One region of the Mesorhizobium sp. LNHC229A00 genome, then DNA from elsewhere that is predicted to be linked to it. Evidence: riboswitches for the same ligand, from Rfam matches in the RefSeq annotation. Region 1 holds a riboswitch; the other holds the start of a gene.
What was found. Region 1 has a riboswitch for thiamine pyrophosphate ahead of X742_RS169325 (YkoF family thiamine/hydroxymethylpyrimidine-binding protein). Riboswitches for the same ligand answer to the same signal wherever they lie in the genome.

Region 1 (9,952 bases):
CGGGGCGGCGACATAGATGGGGATGATGGGGATGCCTCGTTCCATGGTGATGAAGGCGACACCAAAACTGGCGGTCACCGAAGCGACTACCGCAAGCGGGCTCCAGTCACGCGTCACCGGCCGCCGCGACAGCAGCAGCCAGGTGAAGCTGAGCGTCTCGGAAACCGCCACCAAAGCGATATTGAGCCGGGTGGGGTCCTGCACGAAGTGGTACACGCCCCGGTACACAAACAGCCCCGCGCATGCGAGCGCACAAATGCGAAAGAAGCCTTCCCGCAAGTCGGCCAGGATCTCGCGCTTGCGCGCTTCGGACATCATCCCGCCCTGGTTGGCGCGCTGAAGCGTTTCGCTTTTTGGTGTAAGCAAGGCAAGAACCCCAATGATCCCTCGGGGGGACCTTTGCACGCAACCATTGCTGGGTGGTTAACCGACAAGATCTATCGGCATCAGAACGGCAACTGCGCCGCCGAAAGGCATGCGAGACGCAAAGCACGGCCGTGCGGATTGTCTCCGCTTCGAGGATCGCCAGGAAGGGGTTCCGCCCGAGTCGATCCTCTCCTTAGGGATTGGCCAGCTACCCCAGAAATGTGTTGCTGAAATACCCAGTGAAATCCGAGATCTGGGGCAGAACCTTACCGTCGGCGTCGCGCAGAATGCCGGCGGCGAAGAGGTAGTTGCCGATCGCTTCCATCTTGGCAGTGTCCAACGTCCCGATGGCACCGCTTTGCCCGCGCAGATAATAGCCCTCGATCAGTGCCTTCAGCGAGGCGTGGATCAAGGCCGGATTGGTCAGGGCATCCTTGTTGGCGGCTATCAGCAGCGTGGCGGCCTCCCCTGGATGATCGACGGCGAATTGGTAGCCGCGCCGCGTTGCCTTGATGAAGGACGACGCCAGTTCGGGGTTCGCCTGGAGATACGCTTCGCTCGAAGAGATAAGCGTCGTGTGCTCGTCGGGGACGCCATGGTCGGCATAGACGAAACTGCGCTGCTTGACGCCCCTGAGTTCGGCTTCGACGCCCTCCCAGGTCGACACTTCGAGCGTGAAGTCGACCGAACCGTTGGCCAGCGCCTCGTAGGCGGAAGTGCCCAGCGTCACCGTCTCAAAATCGCCCTTGCCGCCGTCGTGACGGATGATGGTCGAGATCAGCGCCGTCTCCCAGGCGCTGCCGAAACCGCCATAGGTCAGGCCATCTAGATCTTTCGGGCTTTTGATCTCGCTGCGCACGGCATTGAACACCAGCCGGCCTGTCTCGGACTGCACGACGGCATAGACGCCCTGTAAATCGGCCCCTGCGGTCTTCTGGGTGAACAGGCTGATGGTGCCGTTGATCCCGAAATCGGCGACATGGTTGGCGACAAGCGCGCCGGCACCGGTATTGCTGTAGGGCAGGATGTCGACCTCGATGCCGGCTTCCCGATAAAATCCCTTATCGCGGGCGACGAACAGGCCGATGTGGTTGGTGTTGACCGTCCAGTCGAGGGCGACTGTGACCGTCCGCGTTGCCGCGAAGGAGCGGCTCGATCCGGTGATCAGCGGTACGCTGCCGGCAAGGGTGAGCAGCAGGGCTTGCCTGCGCGTCAAGTCAGTCATGGTCATGTCCTTTGGATGGCTGGGGGTTGAGCAAAATGTCGAGAATCTCGACCTCGAGTGCCTCGGCCTGCCGCGTGGCCGCGCTGGCGGGATCGCGCGGGCGCGGCAGCGGCACCTTGATCTCGCGCACGACCCGGGCAGGCCGCGCGGACAGCACATAGATGCGGTCGGACAGGAACAGGGCTTCGCGCACGTCATGGGTGATCAGCAACGCCGTCCAGTGGTGGTGCCGCCACATCTGTTCGAGCCAGCGCTGCATGGCCGCGCGGGTCAGGGCGTCGAGCGCGCCGAACGGCTCGTCGAGCAGCAACATATCGCGTTCCTGCACCACGGTGCGTAAAAGCGCCGTGCGCTGGCGCATGCCGCCCGAGAGCTGCGCTGGAAAGTGCCACTCGAAGCCGGCAAGCCCGAACTCCGCAAACAGCGGAGCCACACGCGTCCGTGCCGCCTTGCGGCTGACGCCTTGCACCTCGAGCCCGAGCGTGGTGTTGTCGAGAATGCGCCGCCACGGCATCAGCGCGTCGCGCTGCGGCATGAAGGCAAAATGCCTGCCATGATCGTCGAGCGGCCCGCCGTTGAAGAACATCTCACCCTCGCCATGCTCGGCGCCGGTCAGAAGCTGAAACAGCGTCGACTTGCCCGCTCCCGAAGGTCCAAGGATCGAGACGAATTCGCCGGCATCGACACGAAGCGAAATGTCGGCGAGCACATCGAGCCCGCCAAACACCTTGCGAACATGCCGCAGTTCGAGCCGGCTCATGCTTCTGGACCTTTTCCAGCGCCTTGCCTGCCAGCGGCTCCTTCCCAGGGCATGGCAAGACGCTGCAGCAGCATCGTCAGCCCGAACAGGATAAGGGTGAGCGCTGCGCTGACGCAGACGGCGGCTAGCACCAGGTCGGGACGGAAATTGTTCTTGGCGTTGAGCATGTAGATGCCCAGCCCTTTGGCCGCGCCCGCATATTCGGCGAAGATGGCGCCGACGACGGCATAGGTAATGGATATCCTGAGGCCAGCGAAGAAATAAGGCAGCGCCGAAGGCAATCGTGCCAGCAAGAAGACACGCCAACGCCCTGCTCCCATGGCACGCAGCATCTGACCGATCTCCACCTCGGTAGCCTCGTAGCCTTGTACCAGCGCGACCAGCATCGGGAAGAACGTGACCAGCGCCACCAGCACGATCTTGGGCGTCAGCCCGAAGCCGAACCACAGCACCACCAATGGCGCGATGGCGACCAGCGGCAAGGTCTGGCTGACTATGAAGATGGGAAACAGCGCGCGCCGCAAAGGCTGGAAGAAGTCGACCAGCATCGACAGCGCGAAGGCGGCGCTGAGCGAACAGGCAAAACCGATCAGCGTGGCGCGGACCGTGGGAACGGCGTTGTCGACCAAGGCTTCACGATTGAGCATCGCCTGTTCGAAGACGCGCGAGGGCGCCGGCAGAACCGTCGGCTTGATGCCGGATATGTTTGCGTACAGTTCCCAGGCCACTAGCACCAAACTGATCGATATCACGGCCGGCGCTGTTTTGGCGAAGAAGCCCGCGACGTTACGCGGGTTGAATGACGATGAGACCACGAGCGTTCAGACGGCAGTGGGACTGTTGGCCGAGACCGTGACATCGAGGGTTACATGGCCGGCGCCGGGCCCGAAGCGGCAGAAGGCTTCATCGAGGGCCGAGAAGATCGCGCCGGCATCGCCGCGCAGCTTGGTGCAGAAATTCTTGGAGCGATCGTAGACGCCGGACTGCTTCAGGAAATCTATGCAGCCATAGATTTCGTCCATGTGGTCGTCAGTACCCATCACATAGAGCGAGAACTGCGCCGCCGCCGGCTGGCCAGTGGCCGGCGCGCCGCGCACCGCGGTGATGGCGGCTTGCTTGCGCGGGCCGAGTGGCCCGGCAGGCCCGCCGAACGTGTCGGAGCGGCAGATCGGATCGTCCGGCTCGCCTGGGCAGCCACGCGAAATGGTGGCCGACAGCACGCAATGCCTGCCGCTGCCAGACGCGGCCACGAAAAGGTCGCGCAGCGCAGGGAATAACACCTCGGGGGCCCCGACCAGCAAGGTCGAGATGTCGTCGGTCTCGATCCTGAGCTTGTCGCGGAACGGATCGAGCGCGCCGAGCGCGCCCAGAATGACGCCGACGAAATCGTCGGCCATTGGATATAGGGAAACCTGTGCGCCTGAAAACATCGCCCGCCTCGCTCCGCTGGTATTACCCAGATCAGCTTCTAGGGTCTGTGGGCTTGCCGCCCCCGTCTCAGCCCCGACCGTACGGAGCACCCCTGTGGATGGGCGCGTTAGAGCATCATTCGGCCGGTTGGGGAAGCTGTTTCTTGGCAAGCCGCGCCAAAGCATTGCTCGAGCGCCAGGGCAATTGGACATCGCCGGCGCGGAAATTTGTCTGGAACCTTCGCCATTTCGAGGGGTTGTCCCACCAGTCGCTGGACGCGATTCCAGGATCAATTTTCCGTTCGGGATTGTGTCAGAACAAGAGATAGAGCGGTTCATGATTTCCGCGAAACCGTGCACCGCTCCCGGCGACGAGTTCACAGAAATGGAGACAAATCATGTTCATGAAAATCCTCGCGGCTTCGGCCTTCACCATTGCCCTTGCAACATCCGCCATGGCGCAAAGCAATAGCGCAGCCGGCGCGGATGGGTCCGGCGGCAGCGGCGAGTCCGTCACTGTGGACCCAAGCACCCCGGCTTCGCCCAGTACGATCGATCCGGGCTCGACCAACAGCACGACCACCACGCCGGGCGACATGAATTCCAATGCGGACAAGAATTGCCCCACCAACCCGCAGGGTGCACAGACGGACGCCAACGGCAACGCCACCGCGCCGACCGTGAACGACAACAACTGCGGAAAGTAGTTTGCCATCGCGATAATGGGAACCGCGGAAGCAGTTTCTGCGGTTCCCATTATTGGGATTCAGTGTCCGCGACTACCCGCCGCCGGCTCTGGTGCCGCTTCACTACCCACCCCGCCAAAGACCCTTAATTCAGCGTACGGTTTGCCGGCCCGCGGGCGTGCGAACGAGGCATATATTTTCATCAGCCGTTTGAGCAGGCGCCCGTAGGTGAGGTGCCGGACCCGGCCATTGGCAAGATCGAACTCCACCGTCCCCCATCGCCTTACCGGACCCTTTCCGGTTGGCGGACCCAGTCGCCTGACCTGGAAGGCCAGCCTGATCTGGCGGTCGGCGACATCCAGATAGATACCGGGTTTAGCGCCCAATACCTGCCACATCCGGGCAACGTGCCCGATCGACATGTCAGACGAAATCGCCATGTGGGCCCGCCCAAGTCGAGCCCAGACGAAATCACCGGCTGGCTGCCGCATCCCCGACACCGAATTCTTGCAATAGGCTGGCGCCACCTCACACACCAACCGGCGCATCGCGCTCGCCACGCTGTCCTCCAAATCCCGCCGCGATGCCCAGTCTGCTTCGGTGAACGGCACTTGTCCGAGGATGTCGCCGTCGTCGAAATTGGCCGACATCTTATGCAGTGTCACGCCGCCATGGACGGCATGCTGGCCATCCGCGACAAGACGATGGAGAGGATGCGGCCCCCGATAGTTGGGCAGCAGTGCCGGATGAAAATTAAGCCCGCCCCTGGGAAAGAGGTCGAGCAACTGCTGTGGGATCAAGGTCGGGAAAGCGAAGCAGATCAGCACATCCGCGGCCATGTCAGGCAGTTGCCGGCCAAGCTCGTTCCAGTCGTAAGGCCGGCGGAATTCGATCAGCTTTACCGGCGTGTTGCCGAGATAGCGTCTGAGCAAAAGCCGGCGCCTCAGCCTGCGCCGAAAATTGCCAATGCTGAAGCCTCTGGACGGGCTTTGAAAACCAGGCACGATGATCGCACCAACACGGTTTCCCGCCTCGATCCATCCGGAAAGCAGCGGCCCGGTATAAGCAGAAACATCCAGGACGAAAATTGCATTGAGTTGCCCGGCGAGTGCCGCAGGTTCGGAAGAAATCATCTTCTCAAGCCCAGCGGGGCAAGACATAGCGTCCCCGCGCCAGCAATTCGATCACCGTTACAACTCGGCCAGCCAGGCCCGAAAGCCAGCCAGGCCGGTCAGGCTGCCTTGGAAGAAAGCGGTCCCGCCGCAACACTTGAGAGTCTTTCCCGCTTCACCAACACCGGCTTTTCGTAAATCTTCCTCATGCTAATCCCCAATGATCAATCAACCTACACAGTTGGCCAGCAACGCAGCCAACTGTCAACCGCCGGACGGCGGCCAACAGCCTCTTTATGCGTATGATCCTGGCAATCGACGAGCGTTTACACCCCACCTGCGGCCAAAACGGCTGGTGAACCTTATGAAACCGCCTTTTCACGAACCGGCAGCTTCCAGCCTGGTCTGACGAAATGGCACGTGTAGCCGTTGGGGTATTTCTCAAGATAGTCCTGGTGCTCGGGTTCGGCCTCCCAGAACGCACCGGCCGGCGCGAGTTCGGTGACGACCCTGCCGGGCCACAGGCCGGAGGCGTCGACATCGGCGATAGTGTCCTCCGCCACACGCTTCTGCTCCTCATCGGTGTAGTAGATTGCGGAGCGATAGCTCATGCCGACATCGTTGCCCTGGCGATTGCGCGTCGTCGGATCATGGATCTGGAAGAAGAATTCCAGAAGCTGACGAAAGCTGATTTTCGCCGGGTCGAAGGTGATCTCGATGGCTTCGGCATGCGTGCCATGATTGCGATAGGTAGCGTTCGGCACGTCGCCGCCGCTGTAGCCGACCCGCGTGGCAAGGACTCCCGGGAAGCGCCGGATCAAATCCTGCATGCCCCAGAAGCAACCGCCGGCAAGCACTGCACGTTCGCTCGAAGTCGCCATGTCACGTCTCCTTGAAAGGCAATTCCGGAAGTGTAGCGGCTCTCCGTCGGGAATTGCGCGGCAACAAACTTGGATAGCGCCATAAATGGGCACTGTTGCCTGGTTCGTCCAGTCAGACGAGCGGCCGTCCGGTTGTATTATAGGGAAAAGGATAGCACGAAGCCGTTCGCCCTAGCTGCGCGGATGCCGGGTCCGGCTGCTGGCGGCAGCCGGCAGATGTCGCGTGCCCGGCGGAACCACGGCAAAACTGATCGCCACCGGCGGTGCCTCGCGCGACCAGTTGAAAAGAACGGTCTTGACCGGGATTTTGTCCACCCATGCCAGCAGCCTTGACGGCACGTGACGACCCGACCAGACCATCAGCATGCCGTGATCGCGCAACCGCTGCCTTGTGATCCAGGGTGCGAACCGCATATCGAGATCGGTGAAGATCGACGGCTTGTCATAGGCGTTGAGGCCAGCCAGCATGGCAAGATTGGTGTCGCCACCGACGATGTCGAGCCGGCCCGGCGCCGCCGCGTGCCAGATTGCCTCGGCCTCGTCCGAGATCGGCCGCGCCGGCCAGCAGACTGCGTCCATGCGCCCGCGCACATTGCAGTCCGTCCATCGGATCGCCCCATAGGCGCCCGACATGGCCACGATGCAGATGAAGGCGCAGATCGCCAGCCTTCTCATCTCGGCGGCACCGAGCCGGTGGCCGAGAAAGGCGAGCGCGACGACGCCGACAAGATTGTACATCGGTGCGCCCCAGGCTTCGCCGGTGCCGGTGAACAACGAGACGACCATGATCAGCACCGCCGGTCCAAGCCCCATCCAGCAGAGATAGACGAGCGTGTGGCGCTCGACCGGCACTTGCGGGGCTGGTGAGCGCCGCAACAGCCCTGATAGCGCCAACACCAGGAGAAAGCCGGAAAGGCCCGCCATCTGGACGCCGATATAATAGAGCCGCGCCCGGTGCTCGCTCACCCATGCATCGCGGCCGGCGAAATAGGTCAAAGGCAGGAAATCGATGCGGTAGAGCGCGATGGCAAGCGGCGCGACGACGGCGAGAAACACAGCCAGGCCAAGCCATGGCCAGGGTGTCGCCAGCCGGCTGCGCGCGCGTGGGTCGCACAGCAGCCAGAGGCCGCCGAAGGCAAGCAGCAAGCAGGTGGAGAACTTGGCGTAGAGCCCGATGCCGGATACCACGCCAAGCGCCAGCCACCATCCCGCCCCGCCGCCACGGCCGGCGCGCCACAAAAGCCAGCAGATCGCCGCCCAGAACGGCATCTGCGCATAATCGTGATTGAATTGCGGCGTCGGCCAGCCGAAGAAATAGATCGACGGCATCAAAAGCACGGCGGCCAGCGCTTTGTCGCGCCCGAGCGTGTCGCGAGCCAGCAGGTAGACCAGGATGAAAGTGGCCGAGATCGTCAGCTGGGCCACCAAATATTGCGGCCAGCGGAACGATCCGGTCAGGAGATGGCTGGTCTCGAGCAGCCAGCCGGGGAGTTGCGGATGCTTGTAGGTCAAAAGCACCCATTCGCGGCCCCACATGAAGCCTTCCACGACATCGCCGGGCGGTGCGGGATCGATGAGTGTTGGCACCATGGTCCAGCACAGGATCTGCACCAGGCACAAAAGTGACAGCAAACCCCAAGGGTGCCGAAGCAGGGCGGACCAGACCAAGGACAAGTCCAGGCCCACGGCAGGCAGTGCTGCCGGCACCCAACGATCCATGGAGTCGTCAATTCCCGCCATGCCGCGCTTAAATCACATCGCCCGGTTTGCCGAATAGCCCCAAGGTCAAAGCTTACAAAAAAGTATACTTGCGTGCCATTGCAACACCAAGATTGAGCGGGAATCTCGGAGTTTTATTGCCCTCCCCCGGGCAGAACGGGCCGCACACCCGATCCCACTTCAGCATCCCGGACATTCGATGCGTCACCAGCATGCCGTCATCCACCACCGCGCGCTCGACTTCTGGCTGGCGCGCGCGGCGGTCCTTGTCATCATCTGCCTGCAGCTTCTGGTCATCAACGATCTTTCGTTCGGCCCTCGCTGGCTGGCGCCGGCGCTGGAGGCCGCGCTGCTCGTGCCCCTGTCCGTGGCCACCGCCTGGACGCAGGTCGCCAGCCAGAAAGCGGTCGAGGAAGAGCACTGGTATCTCGTCGGCCGTTTTCGCGTCATGATCCGCAGGACGGCCCTGGTAATGACCGGCGTAGTCAGCGTCATGAACTGCGGTTCGCTGGTGCTGCTGGTGCGCGTATTGCTGGCGGGACATGCCGGCAGCAGCGGCCAGACACTGCTGGTGGATGCGCTCAATATCTGGCTCACCAACATCATCGTCTTCGCCTTGTGGTTCTGGAGCACCGACCGCGGCGGGCCGCCGACCTGCGGACTGGTCAAACGCGCCCATGCCGATTTCCTGTTTCCGCAAATGACCCTGGACGATCGCGAGATCCGCGACTGGCTGCCTGGCTTCGTTGATTATTTCTTCCTCGCCTTTACCAATGCGACGGCGTTTTCGCCAACCGACACCTTGCCGCTTTCCCAGCGCGCCAAGCTTTTGATGATGGCGGAGGCGATGATTTCGCTGCTCACGATCGCGCTGGTCGCGGCCCGCGCCGTCAACATCCTGGCCTGATCCACGGTTTTGCGACCTTGCGCCGAAGAGGAGCAGGGCCCCGTTTCCGTGAAACGATGAGCGGCCTGAAAACGCAAAAAAGCCCGCCCCGGCGTGAGCCAAGGCGGGCTTTTGGTTCGATCGAGCCCTCAGGTGCCGGTCCCAAAGAAAGGCAAGGCCGGCCGTCAGTCCTCCGGGGCTGGCCCGAACTTCCCCACGATCACCTCGAACAGAATATCCGAGATCCACATGGCGCAGACGCCGATGAGGAAGGCAGCCGCAAGCGTCGTCGTGTCGTCACCGGCCAGCGGCAGCCCGGTGGCGCGGGCATACTGGACCACGGGCAGCGTCAAATAGGCGGCGGCAAGCGCGCCGCAGATTGGCGACGCGACCAGTTCTCGCAGCTTGTAGCGATGACGCGACAAAGCCCGCAGGACGCCGCCGGCGAGACCGGCGGCGACGACCGGCCCCTTGATGCCGAGCAGGCCGAAGAGATCGTGCATCATTTGACCGTCCTCGCGACCATCATCATGGTTTCCATCGGCACAGTCTTTCGCCCTTGCGGTTGTGCGCCAGCAACGCCTTGACCTCGCCATCCGACAGCGCATCGACTGCTGCCGCCGACAGGCGCAGCGGGCTCGACACCACGCAAAATCCGCCCTTGGCAGTGGCGCAGCCTGATATCACGGCCACGACCGAGGCGAGCATCAATCCCTTGCCCATGATTTGAGCTCCTTTCGGGCGGCGGCGGACGGCAGCGCACCGATATCGTTCTGGACCTGGTCGGCAATCGCGCGCGCCTCGGCCTCGGTGGCAGCCTGTCGCGCGCGCTCCGCGCGTTCGCCGGCCAGCCGCTGGCGAACACCCCAGCCGAATGCCGCAAGGATAGCGGCGCCAACCCCCAGAAT
Region 2 (9,952 bases), on a different contig from region 1:
TTCCTGCAGCAGTTCCAGCGTCTCCATGTCGAGATCGTTGGTCGGCTCATCGAGAACCAGAAGATTTGCAGGCCGTGCCAGCACGCGTGCCAGGATCAGCCGCGCCCGTTCGCCGCCGGACAGCTCGCGCACTGGTGTGCGGGCCTGTTCCGGCTTGAACAGGAAATCCTTCATATAAGACACGACGTGGCGCTGCTCGCCATTGATGACGAGGTTCTCGCCGCGCCCGTCGGTGAGATATTGCGCCAGCGTCTCTTGCGGGTCGACCGCCTCGCGCTTCTGGTCGAGCGTGGCGATCTCCAGATTGGTGCCGAGCCGGACCGAGCCAGCGTCCGGCGCCAATTCGCCGGTCAGCATCTTCAGAAGTGTCGTTTTGCCGGCGCCGTTCGGCCCGACAAGGCCGACGCGGTCGCCGCGCTGGATGCGGGTCGAGAAGCCCTTGACGACGGTAAGGTCGCCAAAGCTCTTCTCGATGTTCTTGGCCTCGATCACCAGCTTGCCGGATTCGGCGGCGTCGCTTGCCACCATTGTCGCGGTGCCTTCGGCGCCGCGATGGCCGCGAAAACGCTGGCGCATGGTCTGCAACTCGCCGAGGCGCCGCATGTTGCGCTTGCGCCGCGCCGTCACGCCGTAGCGCAGCCAGTGTTCCTCGCGCACGATCTGGCGGCCGAGCTTGTGCTGCTCGCGCTCTTCCTCTTCCAGTACTAGGTCGCGCCATTCCTCGAAATGACCAAAGCCCTTGTCCAGCCTGCGCGTCTGGCCGCGATCGAGCCAGACTGTGGCGCGCGACACGCGCTCGAGGAAGCGGCGATCATGGGAGATGACGATGAGCGCGGAGGAAGTCCGGATGAGCTCTTCCTCCAGCCATTCAATGACAGATAAATCAAGATGGTTAGTCGGCTCATCAAGAAGCAGGATGTCGGGCTCAGGCGCCATGACGCGGGCAAGCGCGGCGCGCCTGGCCTCTCCGCCGGACAGGTCGCCAGGCCGTTCTTCGCCCGACAGGCCGAGATGCTCCATCAGATAGCTGGCGCGGTAGGGATCGTCGGCGGGCCCGAGCCCGGCCTCGACATAGGCGCGCACGGTGGCAAAGCCGTCCATGTCGGGCATTTGCGGCAGATAACGCACCGTCGCCGAAGGCTGGCGGAACACCTCGCCGTCCTGTGGCTCGATCAGGCCGGCGGCGATCTTGAGCAGCGTCGACTTGCCGGATCCGTTACGGCCGACCAGCGCAATCTTGTCGCCGGCCGAAGCGGTCAAGGCGGCGCCGTCGAGCAGTGGCGCGCCGCCAAAGGTCAGTCTTATCCCGTCGAGATTGAGAAGAGGCGGGGCCATGTCAGCTTTCGGGCAATGGATAGGGATGGGCGAGCAGCAGCGCGCGGCCATGGCCGAGCGCGATGTCGAGGCGGCCCCCGGTCTTGCCGAACTTGACCTCGTTGGAAATGGTCAGTGACGAACCGAATGCCACCTCAACCTTGTCGAGCGGCCATTTGGCGCCCGTGACGGTCAGGCCGGAGAGTTCGGAGAAGCCGAGAATCGAGAGCAGCGTGCCGTCGGCATAATCGAAGCCGGCCCTACCGGGCAGCAAGGGAACACCTTCCTGGGCGCCGCTGGTCAGACACACATCCATTCCGGCCTCGGCCAGCCGCAGGCCAAGCGCCAGATGCAGGAAGGCGTGGTCGGCGCGCTTGCCGCCGAATGCGCCCGCCAGCACAAGGCGGGTCGCCCCGCGCTCCAGTGCGGCCGCGATCGCCAGTTCTCCGTCGGTCTTGTCCTTTTCCGCCGGGAAGGTTTGCCGCGGCACGGCGGCGAGGTCGGCGGGCAGATCAGCCGGAACCGAGTCGAAATCACCCACCCACAGTTCCGGCACGAGGCCCAGCATCCGCGCATGGCCAATGCCGGCGTCGGCGGCGATGACGCGCGAGCCTTCGACCTGGCGGTCGAGCCGAGGCGTGCGGATGAGATCGCCGCCAAGCAGGATGGTGAATATGCTCATATCCCGTCGCCTTACCAGCCCGGCACCGGAAACGGAAGGCGGCAAAGTCCCACTTGCGCGGGTCATCGGCCCGGCCTATGTGTCGAAACGCTCTAACGGGGTGCCGGACGCGAATTTCGCGGGCCGGCTGAGAGGCAGTCTCGCCAACCCGCTGAACCTGATCCGGTTTGTACCGGCGGAGGGATTAGACGTTTCGGACACTCCGACGCCTCAATTCCTTTCAACGCAAACGAAGGAGGCGCCGATGCGCACGCTTTTATATTCTCTGATCGCCGCCACGGCAGTGACCCTGTCCGGGCCGGCCTTGGCCAAGGACAAGCTCACCGTCTACACCTATGAGAGCTTCACCGCCGACTGGGGTCCCGGTCCCGTGGTGAAGAAGGAATTCGAGGCAGAATGCGGCTGCGATCTCGAGTTCGTCTCGGTCGCCGATGGCGTGGCGCTGCTCAACCGCGTCAAGCTGGAAGGCGCTTCGACCAAGGCCGACATCGTGCTCGGTCTCGACACCAATCTCACCGCCGATGCCAAGGCCTCGGGCCTGTTCGCGCCACATGGCGCAGTGACGGACGTCAACGTGCCGGGTGGCTGGAGCGACGGTACTTTTGTTCCCTTCGACTATGGCTACTTCGCCGTCGTCTACGATACCCAGAAGCTGAAGTCCCCGCCGAAAAGCCTGAAGGATTTGGTGGAGGGTAGCGCCGACGACAAGATCGTCATCCAGGACCCGCGCACATCGACGCCCGGTCTCGGACTGCTGTTGTGGGTGAAGGCGGTCTATGGCGACAAGGCGCCCGAGGCCTGGGCCAAGCTCAAGACCAAGGTGCTGACCGTGACGCCGGGCTGGAGCGAGGCCTATGGCCTGTTCACCAAGGGCGAGGCGCCGATGGTGCTGTCCTACACCACCTCGCCAGCCTACCACATGGTCGCCGAGAACACCGAGCGCTATCAGGCGGCGTCGTTCGAGGAAGGCGAATATCTGCAGATCGAGGTCGCGGGCATCACCATGACCGGCGCCAAGAATCCGCTGGCGGAAAAGTTCATGGCCTTCATGACCGGACCGAAATTCCAGGAAGCCATTCCCGAGACCAACTGGATGTTCCCGGCCGGCAAGACCGACAAGCCGCTCAACCCCGCCTTCGACAAACTGGTCAAGCCGACCAAAACCTTGCTGTTCAGCCCGGAGGAGGTGGCGGCCAACCGCAAGGCTTGGGTCGATGAATGGCTGGCGGTGATGAGCAAGTAGCTTTTGTGGGCTAATCTCGTGACATGACCGCTCTACGGCGACGCTCCCTAAGCTTCACCCAATCGTTGATGGTGCGGCGTGCAAACCCGCTCTGATACCCGCATCACAGCCGGCATCATAGGGCTCGCCGCCATCGCCATTTTGATCGGCGGCGCGTTTGCGGGGCTGCTTGTGGAAGGTGCTCGCGATTTTTCCGGCGCTTGGGCCGCGTTCGATCCCTACCTGTTCCGGGTCGTGCGGTTCACGCTCTTGCAAGCGGCCCTGTCGACGCTGCTCTCGGTCGGGCCGGCCCTGTTCGTGGCGCGGGCGCTGTCGCGGCATCCACGGTTTTTCGGCCGTGCCTTCATCTTGCAGCTCTTCGCTGTGCCGCTGGCGCTGCCGGCGATAGTCGCGGCGCTCGGCATCCTGGCGCTTTATGGCCGCGCCGGCTATTTCGCGGGCCTGTTCAACTGGGTTGGCGGCCAGGGTTGGCCGGGCATCTATGGCCTGTCCGGCATTCTCGTCGCGCATGTCTTCTTCAATCTGCCGCTGGCCACACGTCTGCTCCTCGAGGCGCTGCAGACCATTCCCTCCGACCAATGGCGGCTGGCGAGCCAGCTCGGCATGGGGGCGCGGCCGGCATTCCGGCTGATCGAGTGGCCGACGCTGCGTGCTGCGCTGCCCGGTGTCGCCGGACTTGTCTTCATGCTGTGCATCACATCCTTCACCATCGTGCTGACGCTCGGCGGCGGGCCGGGCGCGACGACGCTCGAAGTCGGCATCTATCAGGCATTGCGCTTCGATTTCGATCCCGCGAGGGCTGTTGCGCTGACACTGCTGCAGATCGCCTTGACCTTCATCGTGGTGCTGACGTTGACCCGGCTCGGAGCCGACGTCGTCGGCGACGCCAACCTGCCGGTCGCGCCGCGCCGCTACCTCTCCGTCAACAGGACTGAAGCTTGGCTGAACGCGACGCTCATCGTGTTGGCCTTGCTCTTCGTCGCCGGGCCGATGGTGGCGACCGTGGCGGCCGGACTTGGCGCCGACCTCGGCCGGCTTGCCGGCGAGGCCAGTGTCCGTCAGGCGACGCTGACCAGTGCTGTACTCGCTTTCCTATCGGCATTGCTTTCGGTGATGCTTTCGCTGGCATTGACCATGGCGCGCAGGGCGCTGGCGTCGAACCGCCGCTTCGGGGCAAGGACACTGCTCGAAGAGGCCACCGATACCGGCGCTGGGTTCGTCCTGGTCGTGCCGCCGATCGTCGTCGGCGCCGGCTGGTTCCTGTTGCTGCGCCATGTCGGCGATGTCTTTGCCATCGCCCCGCTCATGGTCGTCACCGTCAACGCTGTCATGGCGATGCCTTTTGCGCTGCGCGCCATCCGTCCCGCCTATGATGCGGCAAGCGAGCGGCACGAGCGGCTCTGTGCGCAGCTCGGAATTTCCGGCTGGTCAAGACTGTGGTTGGTCGACTGGCCGACGTTGCGGCGCCCGCTGGCCACCGCTTTTGCCTTCGCCATGGCACTGTCGCTCGGCGATCTCGGCGTCATCGCCCTGTTCGGCAGTGATTCCGTGCAGACCTTGCCCTACCTTCTCCTGGCGCGCATGGGCAGCTACCGAACCGAGGACGCCGCCGGCTTGGCGCTGCTGCTCGGCCTTGTCTGCCTGGGATCGGTGCTGGCGGCGGACCGGCTGGGAAAGGAGACGGCCAGCAATGTCTGACGAGGCGGGTGGCGGCAAAGGGGTTTCGGTGCGGCTGGACAAGGTTTCGTTCAGCTATGGCGAGGCGTTGTTCGCCTTCGATGCCGAGTTCACGGCGGGGCAAATCACCGCCATCATGGGACCGAGCGGCTCCGGAAAGTCGACGTTGCTCAATCTGGTGGCCGGGTTCGAGCCGCCGCGATCCGGCCGCGTGCTGATCGGCGGGGCCGATGTCAGCACCGCGCCACCGGCGACGCGGCCGGTGTCGATGGTTTTTCAGGAAAACAACCTTTTCGCGCATCTTTCCGTCGAGCAGAATGTCGGGCTCGGCCGTTCGCCATCGTTGCGGCTAGCCGAAGCCGACCGCGCTGCGATCACCGATGCGCTTGCGCGCACCGGCCTTGCCGGCAAGGAGAAGCGGCTGCCGCGCGAACTTTCCGGCGGTGAGCGCCAGCGCGTCGCCCTGGCTCGCGTGCTGGTGCGTGACCGCCCGGTGTTGCTGCTCGACGAGCCTTTCGCTTCGCTTGGGCCCGCCTTGCGAGACGATATGCTCGACCTCGTTGCCGGCCTGCATGCCGAGCGTGGCATGACGGTACTGTTCGTCACGCATCAGCCGCAAGATGCCCGCCGCATCGCTCGGAGGCTGGTGTTTCTCGAGAACGGCGCCGTCGCCGCTATCGGCACGGCAGATGATTTCTTTGCCGGGGCTGGTCCGGAGGCATTCCGGCGCTATATCGGAGCCGGTGGCGGGGGTGCTTTATCACGAGATATTGCCCGGAAGCGGACATAATTTACGCTCAAACCGGCCCGACGCGATGTGGCGCTTGCTTGCCATGACTGGAGTAGTGTGGCTAGGTCCGCCCGATACCGGTCCGGCACAGGCCGTGATTTGCCTACAGCTTCCGCCGCATGCTTCGAGGGGCGCGTGACGGATACTGTAGCAGTTTTGTTTTGCGCATGTGGTCATGCGCAGGGACCTGAAAGGAAGCCGTTCTGGCGATCGGCGTTGACAGGCTACGAATGAACCCGCTGGCGCGCTTTATGGCGCTGGCCGGCTTTGCCGTGGCGCTGGCAAGCTGCCAGATGTTCACGCCTCCGGAAGTGCAGGAATCAGGCTTCCAGCCATCCGACAAGCCGATCACGGTCGACAATGTCGCCGCCAACAACAAGCTCGCGGAACTCGCCAAGGCGCAGCATCCGCGCATCCTGGCGACCTATGGCGGCGAATATTCAGATCCCAAGCTCGAACGCATGGTGGCCAAGGTGGTCGGCAATTTGACCGTGGTGTCGGCGAACCCGACCCAGACCTACCGCATCACCATCCTCAATTCGCCCAACGTCAACGCCTTCGCGCTGCCGGGCGGCTATCTCTACATAACGCGCGGCCTCTTGGCGCTGGCCAATGACTCGTCCGAGCTCGCCGCCGTCATCGCGCATGAGATGGGCCACGTCACCGCCAATCATGGGCTGCAGCGCCAGCAGCTGGAGGCCGAGGAAGGTCTGGCGACCAAGGTCGTTTCCGATGTGCTTGGCGACAGCCCGACCGCCAAGGCTGCACTTATCCGCGGCAAGCTCAGGCTGGCGCAGTTCTCGCGCAACCAGGAGCTTGAGGCTGACGCCATCGGTATCAAGTCGATCGGCGAAGCCGGCTACGATCCCTATGCCGCCGGCCGCTTCCTGCAGTCGATGTCGGCCTATACCGATTTCCGCTCGATCAGCGGCGCCACCGACGCCAGCCTCGACTTCCTGGCGACGCACCCCAACACGCCGCAACGCATCGATTTGGCACAGCGTCACGCCCGACAGTTCGGTGCGCCCGGCTTCGGTACACGCGACCGCGATTCCTTCCTCGCCGGCATAGACGGCCTGCTTTACGGCGACACGCCGGAAGAGGGCTATGTGCGCGGTGAAACCTTCCTGCATCCAGGCTTGGGCGTGTCGTTCACGGTGCCGGACGGTTTCATCATCGACAATTCGGCGGCGGCGGTGACGGCGACCGGCCCCGGCGATATAGCGATCCGCTTCGACGGTGTTTCGATAGACAAGAATCGCGCCCTGACCGACTATATCAGAAGCGGCTGGGTGGCCGGCCTCGACGACAGCACCGTCAAGCAGGAAACCATCAACGGCAATGAGGCGGCGACCGCGCATGCAGGCGCCGAAGGCTGGCAGTTCGATATCGCCGTGATCCGCGCCGGCGGTCAGGTCTACCGATTGCTGACGGCCGCCCCTTCGGCCAGCACCTCGCTTGAAACGGTGGCGCGCTCGGTCAGCGGCTCCTTCCGCATCCTCAGCCCCGCCGAGAAGGCGGCACTGAAACCACTGCATATTCGCGTGCTCACCGTGCAGCCGGGACAGACGATGGGGTCGCTTGCCGCGCAGATGGTTGGCGTCGACCGCAAGCTCGACCTGTTCCGCGTGCTCAATGCGCTGTCGCCGGGGGCCGCGGTTTCGGCCGGCGACAAGGTCAAGATCGTCACCGACAAATAAAAGCTCGAGCGGGAGATCAGGCGGCCGTCGCCATGAATTCCGGATTCTGCTTCACCAGGGCGACCTTGAGCTTTTCCATGGCGCGCGCCTCGATCTGGCGGACACGTTCCTTGGAGATGCCGAGCGTCTCGCCGAGCGCCTCTAGCGTGGCCCCCTCATCATTCAGCCGGCGTTCCTCGATGATCCTGAGTTCACGCGCGTTGAGCGCGTGAAGCGCTTCCTTGAGCCAGAGCGAGCGGCGCGCGACATCGATTTTGTCGCCGACAATTTCGTCGGGCAAGGGATCGTCCGAGACCAGAAAATCCATCCGCTCGGTGCCGCCCGCATCGTCGGCCAGCGGTACGTTCAGCGAAGAATCCGGAGCCGACAGCCGTGAATCCATCATCGCCACATCAGCCTCGGAGACACCAAGCGCAACTGACACCTCGCGGTAGAGATTTGTGTTGGAGAGCGGCTCGGCGCCGTTCGCCAGACGCGCGCGCAAGCGTCTGAGATTGAAGAACAGGGCTTTTTGCGCCGAACTGGTGCCGCCGCGCACAATCGACCAGTTGCGCAGGATGTAGTCCTGCATCGAGGCGCGGATCCACCACGTCGCGTAGGTCGAGAACCGCACCTCGCGCTCCGGTTCAAAACGTGCGGCGGCCTCCAGCAGTCCGACATGGCCTTCCTGAACCAGATCGCCGAGCGGCAGCCCGTAGTGGCGGAATTTCGAGGCCATGGAAATAACCAGCCGCATGTGGGCAACCGTGATGCTGTGCAGCGCGTTCTGGTCGTTGTTTACTTTCCAGAGCAATGCCAGCCGATGCTCCTCCTCGCGCTCGAGATAGGGCGCCTTCATTGCCGCGCGGACCATGATCCGTCCTGCCGTGTCTTCCATCATAAGGCGCTCCGTGGCTCGGCGAGGCAACTTGGCAGACACCGGCTTGAAATGACGGCGGCGTGCCCTACAACAGCCAAAACTGTCATGCGCGGGAAAGGTTCCGCCGGTGCGGGCAGGGCGAGCGCTAGCGTCCGCGCAGTTGTCTGGAACTTCCGAGCTTGCGAGTAAATTCCTTCCGGAGAATTTGATTTCCGAGAGACGCTCTCTTTGAAATTTCATTCCTTATTTTTTCGATCGGCATCTGCCATTTTCCAGCCCTCACAGCATGCCGGGTTACCGGCCAAGGACGGGATCACAGAAAAATGAAATGGCTCAAATCACTCATCATCGCCGGAACGTTGCAGGCCCTGGCCATCGCATCGGCCCACGCCGGCGCCAATCTCGACCAGATCAAGCAGGCCGGAGTCATCAAGGTCGGCACGGAGGGCACCTACGCTCCGTTCACCTACCATGACGCTTCCGGTGCGCTGGTTGGCTTCGATGTCGAAATCGCCAAGGCGATCGCCGATAAGCTCGGCGTCAAGGCTGAGTTCCTCGAAGGCAAGTGGGACGGGCTGATCGCCGGCCTCGATGTCAACCGTTATGATGCCGTCATCAACGAAGTCGGCATCACCGACGCCCGCAAGGCCAAGTACGACTTTTCCGATCCCTATATCGCTTCCAAGGCAGTGCTGATCGTGCGCGGCGACAACACCGACATCAAGACCTTCGCCGACCTCAAGGGCAAGAAGGCGGCGCAGTCGCTGACATCCAATTTCGGCAAGCTGGCCGAAACCAATGGCGCCGAACTGGTCGGCACCGACGGCTTCGACCAGTCGATCCAGCTGCTTTTGACCGGCCGTGCGGACGCTACGATCAATGACAGCCTGTCGTTCCTCGACTTCAAGAAGCACAAGCCGGACGCCAACGTGAAGATCGCCGCCCAGGAAGAGAATGCCGATTACTCCGGCGTCATCGTTCGCAAGGGCGATCCGGAGCTGGTCGCTGCCATCAACAAGGCGCTGGCCGACATCAAGGCCGACGGCACCTACCAGAAGATCGCAGACACCTATTTCGGCCAGGACGTCTCGAAGTAGTTCACCAAGAAGGGCCGGCTGTCGCCCTGCCACGCATCCAGCGGCGAGCCGTCTTTGACGGCTCGCCGCTTTTGTCGTGATATGGCTGACGCATTCGCGCTTCGATGACGCCCTTCCATTCCGGAGGATATTTCGTGCCGCACTGGCTGCAACTGATGCTGGACTCGCTGCCTTCGCTGCTGTGGGCAGCGTTGATCTTTACGGTGCCGCTGACGCTGCTGTCCTTCGTGCTCGGCCTGACGGTGGGGCTGGGCGCGGCGCTAGGCCGGCTGTTCGGCCCGAAGCCGCTGGTGGCGCTCGTGCGCTTCTATGTCTGGATCTTCCGCGGCACGCCACTCCTGGTGCAGCTCTTCCTGATCTTCTACGGCCTGCCGTCGGTCGGCATCCTGCTTGACGCCTTCACCGCGGCGCTGATCGGCTTCACGCTAAACATCGGCGCCTACACGTCGGAAATCATCCGGGCAGCCATCGGCTCGGTGCCCAAGGGCCAGTGGGAGGCCGCCTATTCCATCGGGATGACCTGGGGCCAAGCGATGCGGCGCACCATTCTGCCGCAAGCCGGACGGGTGGCGGTGCCGCCGCTCTCCAAC

Region 2: it holds a riboswitch for thiamine pyrophosphate, as region 1 does, so the genes downstream of both, thiB (thiamine ABC transporter substrate binding subunit) here and X742_RS169325 (YkoF family thiamine/hydroxymethylpyrimidine-binding protein) in region 1, are expected to answer to the same signal.

Annotation. Positions count from the first base shown of each region.
Region 1 covers NZ_AYWQ01000001.1:14,579-24,530, reverse strand. The annotation lists gene X742_RS0135505 (isoprenylcysteine carboxylmethyltransferase family protein) at 1-315, opposite strand, end outside; gene X742_RS169310 (ABC transporter substrate-binding protein) at 575-1,591, opposite strand; gene X742_RS169315 (ABC transporter ATP-binding protein) at 1,584-2,351, opposite strand; gene X742_RS169320 (ABC transporter permease) at 2,348-3,166, opposite strand; gene X742_RS169325 (YkoF family thiamine/hydroxymethylpyrimidine-binding protein) at 3,173-3,781, opposite strand; TPP riboswitch at 3,772-3,885, opposite strand; gene X742_RS169330 (hypothetical protein) at 4,159-4,467, shown strand; gene X742_RS169335 (formyltransferase family protein) at 4,527-5,285, opposite strand; gene msrA (peptide-methionine (S)-S-oxide reductase MsrA) at 5,921-6,439, opposite strand; gene X742_RS169345 (glycosyltransferase family 39 protein) at 6,611-8,107, opposite strand; gene X742_RS169350 (hypothetical protein) at 8,358-9,065, shown strand; gene X742_RS169355 (hypothetical protein) at 9,230-9,547, opposite strand; gene X742_RS169360 (hypothetical protein) at 9,573-9,767, opposite strand; gene X742_RS169365 (hypothetical protein) at 9,752-9,952, opposite strand, start outside.
Region 2 covers NZ_AYWQ01000013.1:1,735-11,686, forward strand. The annotation lists gene X742_RS147145 (ABC-F family ATP-binding cassette domain-containing protein) at 1-1,335, opposite strand, end outside; gene X742_RS147140 (thiamine diphosphokinase) at 1,337-1,996, opposite strand; TPP riboswitch at 2,083-2,197, shown strand; gene thiB (thiamine ABC transporter substrate binding subunit) at 2,241-3,239, shown strand; gene thiP (thiamine/thiamine pyrophosphate ABC transporter permease) at 3,318-4,937, shown strand; gene thiQ (thiamine ABC transporter ATP-binding protein) at 4,930-5,706, shown strand; gene X742_RS147120 (M48 family metalloprotease) at 5,937-7,406, shown strand; gene X742_RS147115 (RNA polymerase factor sigma-32) at 7,423-8,286, opposite strand; gene X742_RS147110 (amino acid ABC transporter substrate-binding protein) at 8,589-9,362, shown strand; gene X742_RS147105 (amino acid ABC transporter permease) at 9,497-9,952, shown strand, end outside.